DNA from 2 places in the Aeromonas allosaccharophila genome. Region 2 is predicted to be linked to the other one. Evidence: riboswitches for the same ligand, from Rfam matches in the RefSeq annotation. Region 2 holds a riboswitch; the other holds the start of a gene.
What was found. A riboswitch is a leader RNA that binds a small molecule or an ion and turns the genes downstream of it on or off. The one in region 2 is predicted to bind thiamine pyrophosphate.

Region 1 (6,391 bases), 290 kb from region 2:
GCCATGAACAACGACAGGCTGCAACCGGGGGAGCGCTGCGCCTCCACCAGTAACCGCAACTTTGAAGGGCGTCAGGGCCGCGCCGGCCGCACCCATCTGGTGAGCCCGGCCATGGCCGCCGCCGCCGCCGTCACCGGCCGTTTCGCCGACATTCGCGCACTGTAAGAGGACATTACGATGACAGGCTTCAAGCAACATAAAGGGATCGTCGTCCCCCTCGACAGCGCCAACGTCGACACCGACGCCATCATTCCCAAACAGTTTTTGCAAAAAGTAAACCGCATCGGTTTTGGCAAGCACCTGTTCCACGACTGGCGCTTCCTCGACGATGCTGGTCAGCAGCCCAACCCCAAGTTCGTGCTCAACCAGCCGCAGTTTGCCGGTGCCAGCATCCTGCTGGCCCGCGAGAACTTCGGTTGTGGCTCGAGTCGCGAGCACGCCCCCTGGGCGCTGGCCGACTACGGCTTCAAGACCATCATTGCCCCGAGCTTTGCCGACATCTTCTACGGCAACGCCATCAACAACGGCATGGTGCCGGTACGCCTGAAGGAGGAGGAGGTCGATACCCTGTTCCAGCTGGTGGCCGCCAAGCCTGGCATCCAGATTGAAGTGGATCTGGAAGCCAATCAGGTGCGTGCCAGTGAGCTCAGCTTCGGTTTCGAGATAGACGAGTTCCGCCGCTACTGCCTGCTCAACGGGCTGGATGCCATCGGCCTGACCCTGCAACACGAAGCCGCCATCAGCGCCTTTGAGGCGAAGCAGCCGAGCTGGATTTAACACGCCAGTTGCAAAAAAACGAGTAGAATCAACAGGGAGCTTCGGCTCCCTGTTTTCTGTCCGCTACGCTTCCCACTTTGGGCCACCGGAACTGGCCCGTGCCACAGGAAAGGATGATGAAGAGACCGACGGCAATTCCTCTGCTCTGTGCCCTGCTGCTTGCCCTGCCTGCGGGGGCCAGCCAAACCAGCTTCAACAACAGCCTCGGCCAGATCAGCGTCGGCTGGCAAGATAGCGAAGGCAAACCCCAGCAGCTCACCTACCAGCTCGAACAGGGCAAGTTGCCGCCGCTTATCGCCTATCGCCCGGCCAGAATGCAGGAGGAGGTGTTGCAGGTGTTGCTGCGGGAGGTGCGCCAGAACTACCCCGAGGTGCAGTTCACCCTCGCTCGCCCCTCGCTGGAGCTGCATCTGAAAAGCCGCAATCAGGACAAGGCGCGTGAGGCGATGGCCTTTCTGCAGTCACAACGGAGCAAAGAGGAGCAGGCGTGGCTGACCAAACACTACTTCCAGTACTTCAACACCCCGGACGGGCAGCTGGCGGTGAAACAGGATCATGTGCGCATCGCGCTGGAGAGCCGCAGCGGGCTGGCTCCGCTGGCGGATCAACTCAAGCAGCAGGGCAGCACCGAAACGGAAGCTCGCCAGAAGACCGTGGCCCATATGCTCACCTTTATCCAGAGCATCCCCTACCAGCAGCTCGACAGCCTGAATGGAAGGCAGGGCAAGGGATTTCTCTCGCCCCGTCAGGTATTGGAGCAGAACCGGGGCGACTGCGACAGCAAGGTAACCCTGATGGCCGCCATGCTGGCCCAGCTCTTTCCCGAGCTGAAACAGGCTATGGTGTTCATCCCCGGCCATGCCCTGCTGGCTGTTGACCTGCCAGCCAAGCCGGGGGATGTGACCCTCAACTGGCAGGGGCAGAACTACCTGCTGCTTGAACCCACTGGCCCCGCCACCTTGCCTGTGGGCCAAATAGCATCGACCAGCAAAACGCTGGTCGATAGCAAGCAGTTGAGTGTGCAGCCGGTTCAGGAAAAAGGGTAATCCCCTCCCTCTACCGATGGGGAGAGAGGATTAACCCTGAGGCAGAAACTCTACCGCCAGCAGCAACCCGTCCTCCTCCTCCAGCACCCGGATAATGCGGGCATGGGCTTCAAAGGGAGGCAACAGGTTGTTGTTGGTGGCAAGACTGATCCGGATGGGCTGATTGATGTCGAGCTGGTGTTCAGAGACCGCAATCCCCATGCCGTTGGCACTGAGATCCCGGCAGATCCCCTCCAGCACCAGCTGCTGCTGATAGACGGTGACCGGAGCATTGATGACCATGCGCGCAAAGGCACGCCTTTCCTTGGTATTGGTAAGCACGCGAACATCCTCTGTTGGGTGGGCGTCATCTCATGGGTATTGCACAATTGTGCTGGTCTACCCAAAAGAACGTTAATACAATGCGGTTCGTTTCTCAAACGGGGTGCGGTTTACCGCTGAGATTATACCCGTGTACCTGATCCAGATAATGCTGGCGGAGGAATTTGAGGCATGGCGCTCATTTTTTGCGCCCTCACCCGCTGGCACCTCGTTATTAACAAGTAATAGGGAGTGCCACCCATGAAGACCCTGCTGCTGGTCACCACCGGCCTGCTGTCGGCCAATGTGTTCGCCGCCGACACCCTCACCGTCTATACCTACAGCTCTTTCACTGCCGAGTGGGGTCCGGGGCCCAAGATCAAACAGGCCTTCGAGAAAGCGTGCGACTGCACCCTCAATCTGGTTCCCCTCGAAGATGGGGTCGCCATCCTCAACCGGCTGCGGCTGGAGGGCAACCACAGCAAGGCCGATCTGGTGCTGGGGCTCGACGATGCCCTCATCAATGAAGCCAAGCAGAGCGGCCTGTTCGCCCCCCATCCCGCCAAGCTCGACGGCATCAAGGTGCCGGGTGGCTGGCACGATGACACCTTCGTCCCCTACGACTATGGCTACTTCGCCTTTGTCTATGACAAGGACAAACTCAAGCAGCCACCCAAGAGCCTGAAAGAGCTGGTAGAGCGGTCGGATCTCAAGGTGATCTATCAGGATCCCCGCACCTCCACCCCGGGGCAGGGGCTGATGTTGTGGATGAAGTCCGTTTATGGCGACAAGGCGCCCGCCGCCTGGGCCGAGCTTGCCAAAAAGACGGTCACCGTCACCAAGGGGTGGTCAGAGGCCTATGGCATGTTCCTTGATGGCGAGGCGGACATGGTGCTCTCCTACACCACCTCTCCCGCCTATCACCTGATTGCCGAGAACAAGCCCCAGTATCAGGCAGCGGCGTTTGAGGAGGGCCACTACCGTCAGGTGGAAATGGCCGCCAAGCTGAAAAGCGCCAAACAGGAGAAGCTGGCTGACCAGTTCCTGCAATTTATGGTGAGCCCCGCCTTCCAGAACGAGATCCCGACCGGCAACTGGATGTATCCGGTCATCGACACGCCGCTGCCCAAGGGCTTCGAGCAGATGATCACTGTAGCCAAGCCGCTCGCCTTCAGCGCCGATGAGGTGGCCGCCCATCGCAAAGGATGGATCCGCGAGTGGCTGCAAGCCGTCGCCCAGTGAGCCAGCTCGCGCTGAAGCGACAGGATCGCCCCCTCTGGTGGCTGCCGGGCAGTGCAGCCACCCTGCTGATCCTGCTGTTGTCCCTCGGGCCGCTGGCGGCCCTGCTGTGGCAGGCCGGTTCACTGGCGCCGCGCACTTTGCTGGCAGACCCCTATCTGCGCCATGTGCTGGGCTTCAGCCTCTGGCAGGCGCTGCTCTCCACCCTGCTGAGCCTGGGGCTCGCCATTCCGGTGGCCCGTGCGCTGGCACGGCGCCGCTTCCTTGGCCGAACCCTGCTTATAAAGCTATTCGGTCTCTCGCTGGTACTGCCGGTCATCATCGCCATCTTCGGCATCGTGGCGGTTCATGGCAAACAGGGGTGGCTGCCGCAACTGCTGCGCAGCTTGGGACTGGATCCCGGCAACTATCTCTACGGCCTGTTCGGCATTCTGCTGGCCCATGTCTTCTTCAACATGCCGCTGGCGGCGCGTCTCATCCTGCAGAGCATCGAGAGCATCCCCGAATCGAGCTGGCGCCTCGCCAGCCAGCTCGGCATGCGCTCATCCCATATCTTCCGGCTGCTGGAGTGGCCGCTCATTCGCGGTATATTGCCGGGGCTGGCCAGCCTCATCTTTATGCTCTGCTTCACCAGCTTCACTACCGTGCTGGCGCTGGGCGGCGGCCCCAAATCGACCACCCTCGAGGTGGCAGTCTATCAGGCACTGCGCTTTGACTTCGATCTCGCCACCGCTGGCGGATTGGCGCTGGTGCAGCTGATCCTGACCGCCACCCTGCTGCTCCTGCAGCACAAGCTGCAGAGTACCCCGGCCAGTCGGGTGACTCCCCGTCGTCCCTGTCTGCGCCCGGATCGCCATCAACCGGGCACGGCCGTGGTGGATCTCTTATCGCTCTGTATCGGCCTCGCCATCTTTTTGCCACCGCTGCTGGCCATCGTCGTCGCCGGTCTCCACCCGGGCCTGCTGACGGCGCTCACCTCCAGCAAGCTGTGGCAGGCGAGCGGCCAGTCGCTGCTGATTGCGCTGGCGGCGGGCACCCTTGCAACCCTGCTTGGCAGTGGCCTGTTGCTCACCAGCCGTCACCTCAAGGTGCGCACCCGCCAGCGGCGCGCTGCGGCCCTGTGGGAGGCCAGCGGTTCGATGATCCTGATGATCCCGGCGGTGGTGCTCTCCACCGGACTCTTTATCCTGTTTATGCCCTTTGCAGATGTATTTGCACTCGGCCCATGGCTGGTAGTACTGGTCAACGCCCTGATGGCGCTGCCCTATGTGATGCGCACCCTCTCAGCCCCCATGCAGTTGGTGGTACGCCAGTACGATCGGCTGGCTGACAGTCTGGGGGTACGCGGCCTGCATCGCCTGCGGCTGGTGGAGTGGCCGCTGCTGCGTCGTCCGCTGGCACTGGCGATGGCGCTGTCGATGATCCTCTCGCTGGGGGATCTCGGTGCCATCGCCATGTTTGGCAGTCAGGAGCTCACCACCCTGCCCTGGCTGCTCTACCAACAGCTCGGCAGCTACCGGCTGACCGACGCGGCCGCCACCGCCCTGCTGCTGCTCACACTCTGTTTCTCCCTATTCTGGCTGGTGGAGCGGGGTCTTGGAGGAAAACATGCTGAACATTGATACGCTGGTGACCAGCTACCCCGACTGGCGCGTCAGCTTCAGCGCGACCCTGCCCAAGGGAGAGATCACCGCACTGATTGGCCCGAGCGGCGCGGGCAAATCGACCCTGCTCGGGATGATCGCTGGCTTCGTGCCGGTGGAATCGGGCAGCCTCAGTTTCGATGGCAAAGATCTGCTGCCGCTGGGCCCCGCCGAGCGACCGGTCACCACCCTGTTTCAGGATCACAACCTGTTCCTGCACCTGTCGGTGTTCGACAATATCGCCATCGGCTTGCACCCGGGGCTGCGCCTGAGTGCCGCCCAGCGGGCACAGGTGATCGATGCAGCCGAGCGGGTTGGCCTTGGCGAGATGTTAAACCGCCTGCCGGAGCAACTCTCCGGCGGCCAGCAGCAGCGGGTTGGTCTAGCCCGGGCACTGGTGCGAGGCAAGCCGTTGCTGCTGCTGGATGAACCCTTCTCGGCCCTCGATCCCGCCCTACGCCGAGAGATGCTGGCAGAAGTTGCCCGCCTCGCCTGCGAACAGGGCATTACCGTGCTGATGGTTTCCCATAACCCGGAAGATGCCCAGCTGATTGCCGAGCAGGTACTGTTTATCGATGAGGGGCGCATCGCGCTGCAAGGAAAGCCAGATATCCTGCAACACAGCGCTCATCCCGGACTGCTGCGCTACCTTGGCCGCACGCAGGGATAATGAAGGCAAGGGGATCAGAAAAGGGGAAGCCGCTTGGCTTCCCCTTTTTGCATGCTCTTATCGGCTGGGATCAGAGATTTTCCTCGGCGAACGATGCCAGTCGGCTGCGTACCACGCCGTTGAGGAAGATGTTGGCACTGCCGTCAAAATCCTTGAAACGCTCGACGATGTAGGTAAGACCCGAAGTCACCGGGCTCAGGTAGTTGGAGTCGATCTGGGCCAGGTTACCGGAGCAGACGATCTTGGTGCCCTCGCCGCAGCGGGTGATGATGGTCTTGATCTGGGAGGCGGTCAGGTTCTGGCACTCATCCAGCAGCACGAAGGTGTTCTGGATGCTGCGCCCGCGCATGAAGTTAACCGATTTGAACTGGATGTTGGCCTTCTCCATGATGTAGCTGAGCGAGCCGCTCATATTCTCGTCCTGCTTGTGCAACACCTCCAGAGTGTCGGTCACCGCCGCCAGCCAGGGCATCATCTTCTCCTCTTCGGTGCCAGGCAGGAAGCCGATGCTCTCGGCAATTTCCGGGGTATTCCGGGTGACGATCACCTTCTCGTAAATGCCCTTCTCAATCACCAGCTCCAGCGCCGCTGCCATTGCCAGCAGGGTCTTGCCGCAACCGGCTGGGCCCGTCAGGATCACCAGATCGATGTGCGGATCGAGCAGGGCATCGAGCGCCATCCCCTGATAGACGTTCTTGGGATGGACACCCCACGCC
Region 2 (6,391 bases):
GAGATGCCAAGGCGCAGTCCGGCCGCCTGAATGGCGGCGAGATCAGCCGTCTCCATATCCTCCTGCCCCAGATGCACGCCCCAGGCGCCCGCCTCGATGGCCTGCTGCCAGTAGTCGTTGATAAAGAGCCGCGCCCCATGACGGCGACCAAGCTCAACCGCATCGCGAATAGCCGGTGCCACCTGAGCGGCGGGCAGATTCTTGATCCTGAGTTGGATGGTCTTGACCCCCTGCCCCAGCAGGCGGCGCAGCCACTTGACCGAATCGACCACCGGATAGAGACCGAGGTTGTGTTCGGTCGGCGCGAAGGGGCCCTGCGGCAGGCGGGCGCTGCTTGTCTCATAAAGTCCGAAGCGGCGATCGAGGGTTGAACCCGCCAGCACGGCGCGGGGGAAGTGGGCAAGATCAGCTGGCCAGCCAAGATGGGCGATGGGGCCGGGGCCTGCGCCAACCCCCTGCGCCGCCGCCAGCCCCTGTTGCAGGTAGGCACGCGCCAGGGTGATGGCGTCTTCCACCGGATAATCCTGCGCCACCACGGCGGCGATGGCGCTGGCGTAGCAGCAGCCGGTGCCGTGACCGTGGCGGGTATCGAGGCGCGGAGCCGCCAGCCAGAACTCGCGGGTCTCATCCTGGTAGTAATCGAGGCAGAGATCGCCGCTCCACTCCAGATGACCGCCCTTGACCAGCACGGCGCGGGCACCGAGTTCGCGCAGGCGGCGGGCGGCGAGGCGCACCAGTTCGGGGCTGCTGACCGGCAAGCCGGTCAGGGCTTCCAGCTCGGGGCCGTTGGGGGTGATGAGCGACAGGCGTGGCAACAGCTGCTCGCGCACCGCCTCCAGCATATTGGGCTCCGCCATCGGGGTGCCAGTGCTGGCGATGGCCACTGGGTCGTAGACCACGAAGGGGGCCGGGGTGGCTGCCAGTCGGCGGGCCAGCACCTCGACATGGAGCCGGGTCGGCAGCAGGCCGATCTTGATGGCGGCAGGCGGCAGATCGACGTTAAGGGCGTCGATCTGGGCGGTGAAGGTCTGCATCAGCACGGGGTCGACCATCTTCACCGCCACCGAGTTCTGGGCGGTGATGGCGGAGATGACCGAGCAGCCGTGCACGCCGAGGTCGTGCAAGGTGTGCAAGTCGGCCTGAATACCGGCACCGCCACCGGAGTCTGAACCAGCGATGGTCCAGACCACAGGCAGCGAGTCCGTCATGGGCAACAGATCGGCGGGGCTGACAGCCCCGCTTGCGCTGCTCACGCCTCCTCCCCTGCGGCCTGTTTCAGCGCCGCCGCCTGATGGTAGATCTCGCCGCCAGTCTCCTTGAAGGTCTCAGCCATGCGGGCCATGCCGCTCTCGACCTGAGCCACCACCTGCTCCTGCTGGCCGTCCATACCGACCAGCTTGATCTCCACGGCCTCCAGCTTGGCGGCATTCAGTTCGGCGGTGTAGGCGCGCACATCCTGAGTGATCTTCATGGAGCAGAACTTGGGCCCACACATGGAGCAGAAGTGGGCCACCTTGCCGGACTCCTGCGGCAGGGTCTCGTCGTGGTAGGCACGGGCGGTGTCGGGGTCGAGGGCCAGATTGAACTGATCCTCCCAGCGGAACTCGAAACGCGCCTTGGACATGGCGTTGTCGCGGATCTGGGCGCCCGGGTGACCCTTGGCCAGATCGGCGGCGTGGGCGGCGATCTTGTAGGTAATCAGCCCCTGCTTCACATCCTCCTTGTTGGGCAGCCCCAGATGCTCCTTGGGGGTGACGTAGCAGAGCATGGCGCAGCCATACCAGCCGATGAGCGCGGCGCCGATGCCGGAGGTGAAGTGATCGTAGCCGGGGGCGATGTCGGTGGTGAGCGGGCCCAGCGTATAGAACGGTGCTTCGTGGCAATGCTCCAGCTGCTCGGTCATGTTGCGCTCGATCATGTGCATCGGCACATGGCCCGGCCCTTCGATCATCACCTGCACGTCGTACTCCCACGCGATCTTGGTCAGCTCGCCCAGGGTGCGCAGCTCGGCGAACTGGGCCTCGTCATTGGCGTCATAGACGGAGCCCGGACGCAGACCGTCACCGAGCGACAGGGCCACGTCATAGGCGGCGCAGATCTCGCAGATTTCGCGGAAGTGCTGGTAGAGGAAGTTCTCCTTGTGGTGGGAGAGGCACCACTTGGCCATGATGCTGCCGCCGCGCGAGACTATGCCGGTGAGGCGCTTGGCGGTCATCGGCACGAAGCGCAGCAGGACGCCGGCGTGGATGGTGAAGTAGTCCACCCCCTGCTCGGCCTGCTCCAGCAGGGTGTCGCGGAACAGCTCCCAGGTGAGCTCTTCGGCGATGCCGTTGGTCTTCTCCAGCGCCTGATAGATGGGCACGGTACCGATGGGCACTGGGCTGTTGCGCAGGATCCACTCGCGGGTTTCGTGGATGTAGCGGCCGGTGGAGAGATCCATCACGGTGTCGGCGCCCCAGCGGGTCGACCAGACCAGCTTCTCCACCTCCTCTTCGATGCTGGAGGTGACTGCCGAGTTGCCGATGTTGGCGTTGATCTTCACCAGAAAATTGCGGCCGATGATCATCGGTTCCGCTTCCGGGTGGTTGATGTTGCTGGGGATGATGGCGCGACCGGCGGCCACCTCATCGCGCACAAATTCAGGGGTGATGTTCTGGGGCAAACGGGCACCGAAATCGCGGCCCGGATGCTGGGTGCGCAGCAGTTCGGATCGTACCCGCTCGCGGCCCATGTTCTCGCGGATGGCGATAAATTCCATCTCGGGAGTGACGATACCGGCACGGGCGTAGTGGAGCTGGGTGACCCGGCGACCCGGCTTGGCGCGGCGCGGCTTTGGCAAGTGCTCGAAGCGCAGGTGATCCAGCCCCTCATCGGCCAGACGCTCCTGAGTGAAGGTGGAGCTGAGGCCCGGCAGCTCGTCGGTATCATCCCGCTCCAGCACCCAGTTTTCCCGCAGGCGCGGCAGGCCACGGCGCACGTCGATGGCGACCCCCTCCTCCCCGTAACGGCCCGAGGTGTCGTAGACCGGGATCGGCTCGTTGGGCTCGAACCGGGGGGCCTCTTTGGTACCGCCGACAAAGGTGTCGGCCAGCTGGATCTCCCGCAGCGGGACACGGATATCGGCGCGGGAGCCTTCGATAAAGATGCGGCGGGAGTTGGGGTGAGCCATCCCCTTGAGGTTGTCGATAAAAGTTTGGGCGCTGGATCGCTGCTCGCGGCGGCTGGATTTGGCGGTATCAGAAACATTGGTAGACATAGCAAAACTCACATTAACTGGTTGAAGTTATGGGTGTTTGCTTGTCTGGAGTTCGAGGAGAAGATGAACTTGCGGCGGGGTGTTTATATCAGGAGGGAGTGCACGCGGGATGGATCTCCGCTCTGCTGTTCTGCCGCTTTCCGCTCTCTGCACGTTGTGGGCAAGGCGCCCCACGCGCTGGACAACCGGACGGAACAGACTCCCTCCTGTGCGCCCTGACCCATCAAGGGTGATCCCTTCGATGAGCGGAAGAGGCTTGTTCCTCCTCCGGCGCGGTAACCCGCAAGTTACCCTTGTTCCCTTCGCAGGTTTTAACCTGATCAGGTTCCACGGATCCCGAATTAACGGTCTCAGCTTCGCGTCGTTCGACGGTCAGCACTCCGACAAGATGGCGCCAGTATAAGGGGGAAAATCTAAAGCACAAGCCGTTAACAATCCGGGTCAACGGCCGGTGCTGTGGTCGGACCGGGTTACACCCCGCGCGACCAGGTGCGGATCGCGGCAATCTCCGCGGCGGGGATCTGCAGGGATTCGAGGAATTCCTGATGGGCCTGTGGCTCCATCTTCTCGAACTGGATATGCCAGTTGCGCATCATCTCTTCGGTCATGCCTGCGGCCTGCATGATGGCAACCCAGCGTGCCTTGTCTACCATGGGGATCTCCTCGTGTGTCTGTTGGCGATAGAGGATGATGGCCCGCTGTTGACGCCTTAGCTCGGCGATCTCCTGCTCCAGTCGCATCAGGTGACCATCGAGGCAGGAGTGGCTCTCCTGCCGTGCCGCCAGCAGGGTGCCGATCTCTTCGAGCGGCAGCCCCATGGCGCGAAAGCTGGCGATCTGCCGCCCCCGTTCCAGCTCGGCCTCGCCATAGCGGCGATAGCCGTTCTCCCCGCGCAGGGCGGGAAGCAGCAGACCGAGGCGTTCGTAATAGAGCAGAGTGGTACGGCTCAGGCCCAGTTCTCTGGCCAGCCGGGTAATCGTCAACATAGGGGTTCCTTCATCCAACGGGCAGAGGATAAACCCGCCTATTGTAGACGGGTCAACTACTCCTCCGGATTGACGACAAGGATTTCGCTTAAGCGGCCCTGTTCGTCGCGGCTCAGCACCAGCTCGCTCCCGGTGTGCAGATCGGCAGCCGAGCCGTTAACCCAGCGCACCTGTGGATTGAGTGGCACAGTGCCCAGGGTGGCCAGTGTGAGTTGCCGGTCATCGAAAGATTGCAGGCGATCTTGCGCCCGTTGCCAGGGCTGATTGGTCAACGGGGCTCTGGCGGCCAGCAGCTCAATCCGGGTGGCAACGCCATCGGCCACCAGCAGGGCGAGCTGGTCGCCGGGTTTGAGTGGCTGCGGCCACATCTCCCCCTGCCGCCAGACGGCGGCACTGCCCTGCTCCACCTCGGCCCCCTGAAATTGCAGGCGGATGCCGTCGTTGTGCTCCAGCTCAACCAGCCACAGCTCGTCGGCTCCCGCCTGCACCGCCCAGAGCGGCACACCCAGCATCCATGCACACCACTTTCTCGATTGTTCCATCTTCGTTCGTCCCTGAACAAAAAGCCCATGCTGGACAAGCATGGGCTTCATTCGGGAGCATTTCTAATCGGAACGCAGAGATCGGATCAGTCATCCTCGCGGCAACGGCTCAGGCGCATGCCGTCAAACTTGCACTCCAGCTCCAGCCAGCGCCCTTCGAACGGCACCAGACTGTTGTCCGAGGTGGTGTAGCCCCAGATCCGCCCCCCTTCGACCGGCCCCTCCAGATCCATCTCGTCCTTGTCATCTTCGTCGAGGGCTTCGACCTTGCGCACATAGCGCACGCCGTTCTCCACCACCCCCTTCATCTCGACCCAGGTGCCGCCGAGATCATCCTCGTTGAGCCAATCCTTGAAGCGGGTCTGGTCGTCGATCACGAACGGCATGCCGTTGACCATCAGCTGGCCAAGCTGCCAGGTGGTGCGGCCGGTCAGCTTGAATTCGGTCGCCTGTGCGGTGCCAAGTGGCAACAAGATCAGCAGCAGGAGGGCGCAGAGAGACTTCTTCATCAGGGATCCTCGGGGTTACACTGGCAAACAGGATGCCGTATCCGGTGTGAAAAGAGCGTGAAACGCTCGCCAACCAGGAGAGCAAAGCATGAAGATTTTGGTAGTGGAAGACAATCCTCAGGTGGCGGAAACCATCATGGATTATCTGGAGCTGGCCGGTCACCGTCTCGATTGTGCCTATCACGGTCAGGCGGCGCTGCAACTGCTGGAGGAGCAGCGTTTCGACGTCATCATCATGGATGTGATGATGCCGCGCCTCGATGGCCTCAGCACGGTGGCTCGCCTGCGCGAGCAGGGGATTGCCACTCCCGTGCTGTTTCTCACCGCCCGCGACAGCCTGGAGGACAAGCTGGCAGGCTTCAAGGCGGGAGGGGATGACTATCTGGTCAAGCCGTTCGCCATGGAGGAGCTGGAGGTGCGGCTGCAAGCCCTCAGTCTGCGCGGCCCGCGCGGCGATGTGGGGGCCATCAGCTTTGGCGATCTGACGGTCGATGTCGCCAGCGGCCGTGCCACCCGCGCCGGTGAGCCCCTCAAGCTCGGCAAGATCCCGTTCCGGATCCTCGCCTTGCTGGCTCGCCGTGCCCCCGCCATCGTCAGCCGTCAGGAGGTGCTCGACACCGTCTGGGGGGATGAGGAGCCCGACTCCGATGCCCTGCGCAGCCACATCTACGCCCTGCGCAACGCGCTGGACAAACCCTTCCCCACTCCCATGCTGGAGACCCTGCACGGTCAGGGCTACCGACTGGTGAGCGCATGAGCCTGCCGAGCCTGCGTCGCCGCCTGATCATGGCGCTCGGCGGCGCTGGCGTGGTGCTGCTGATCCTGCTCTCCGGCCTGATGCTGGTGGCCGAGGACAAGATGGAGGAGCTGAGCCTGCGCCACTGGCTGGAGGCGGAAGTGACCCGCTACAGCGATGACTGGCTGCGACTCGGCCCGGCGGCGGCCGCCCCGAGCCCCAGACAGTTCTCCAGCTACTGGACCGAGGCGGGCCGCCTGCCGAAATGGTTGAAGCCCTACCGGACCCCCGGCTTTTTCGAGCATCAGCTGGGCAAGGAGGACAAACACTTTCTGGTGGCCCGTCACCCCTCCGGCGAGGGA

Region 1: linked by a shared signal. The riboswitch ahead of thiB (thiamine ABC transporter substrate binding subunit) and the one ahead of thiC (phosphomethylpyrimidine synthase ThiC) in region 2 are both predicted to bind thiamine pyrophosphate.

What each region holds. Positions count from the first base shown of each region.
Region 1 is NZ_CP065745.1:4,209,313-4,215,703, reverse strand. Features, by position in the region: gene leuC (3-isopropylmalate dehydratase large subunit) at 1-165, shown strand, start outside; gene leuD (3-isopropylmalate dehydratase small subunit) at 178-777, shown strand; gene I6G90_RS19370 (transglutaminase domain-containing protein) at 894-1,823, shown strand; gene I6G90_RS19365 (PilZ domain-containing protein) at 1,854-2,144, opposite strand; TPP riboswitch at 2,234-2,324, shown strand; gene thiB (thiamine ABC transporter substrate binding subunit) at 2,385-3,365, shown strand; gene thiP (thiamine/thiamine pyrophosphate ABC transporter permease) at 3,341-4,984, shown strand; gene thiQ (thiamine ABC transporter ATP-binding protein) at 4,971-5,675, shown strand; gene I6G90_RS19345 (PhoH family protein) at 5,746-6,391, opposite strand, start outside.
Region 2 is NZ_CP065745.1:3,916,058-3,922,448, reverse strand. Features, by position in the region: gene thiE (thiamine phosphate synthase) at 1-1,253, opposite strand, end outside; gene thiC (phosphomethylpyrimidine synthase ThiC) at 1,250-3,256, opposite strand; TPP riboswitch at 3,537-3,649, opposite strand; gene I6G90_RS17945 (MerR family transcriptional regulator) at 3,727-4,242, opposite strand; gene I6G90_RS17940 (hypothetical protein) at 4,299-4,784, opposite strand; gene I6G90_RS17935 (hypothetical protein) at 4,871-5,293, opposite strand; gene I6G90_RS17930 (response regulator transcription factor) at 5,382-6,050, shown strand; gene I6G90_RS17925 (sensor histidine kinase) at 6,047-6,391, shown strand, end outside.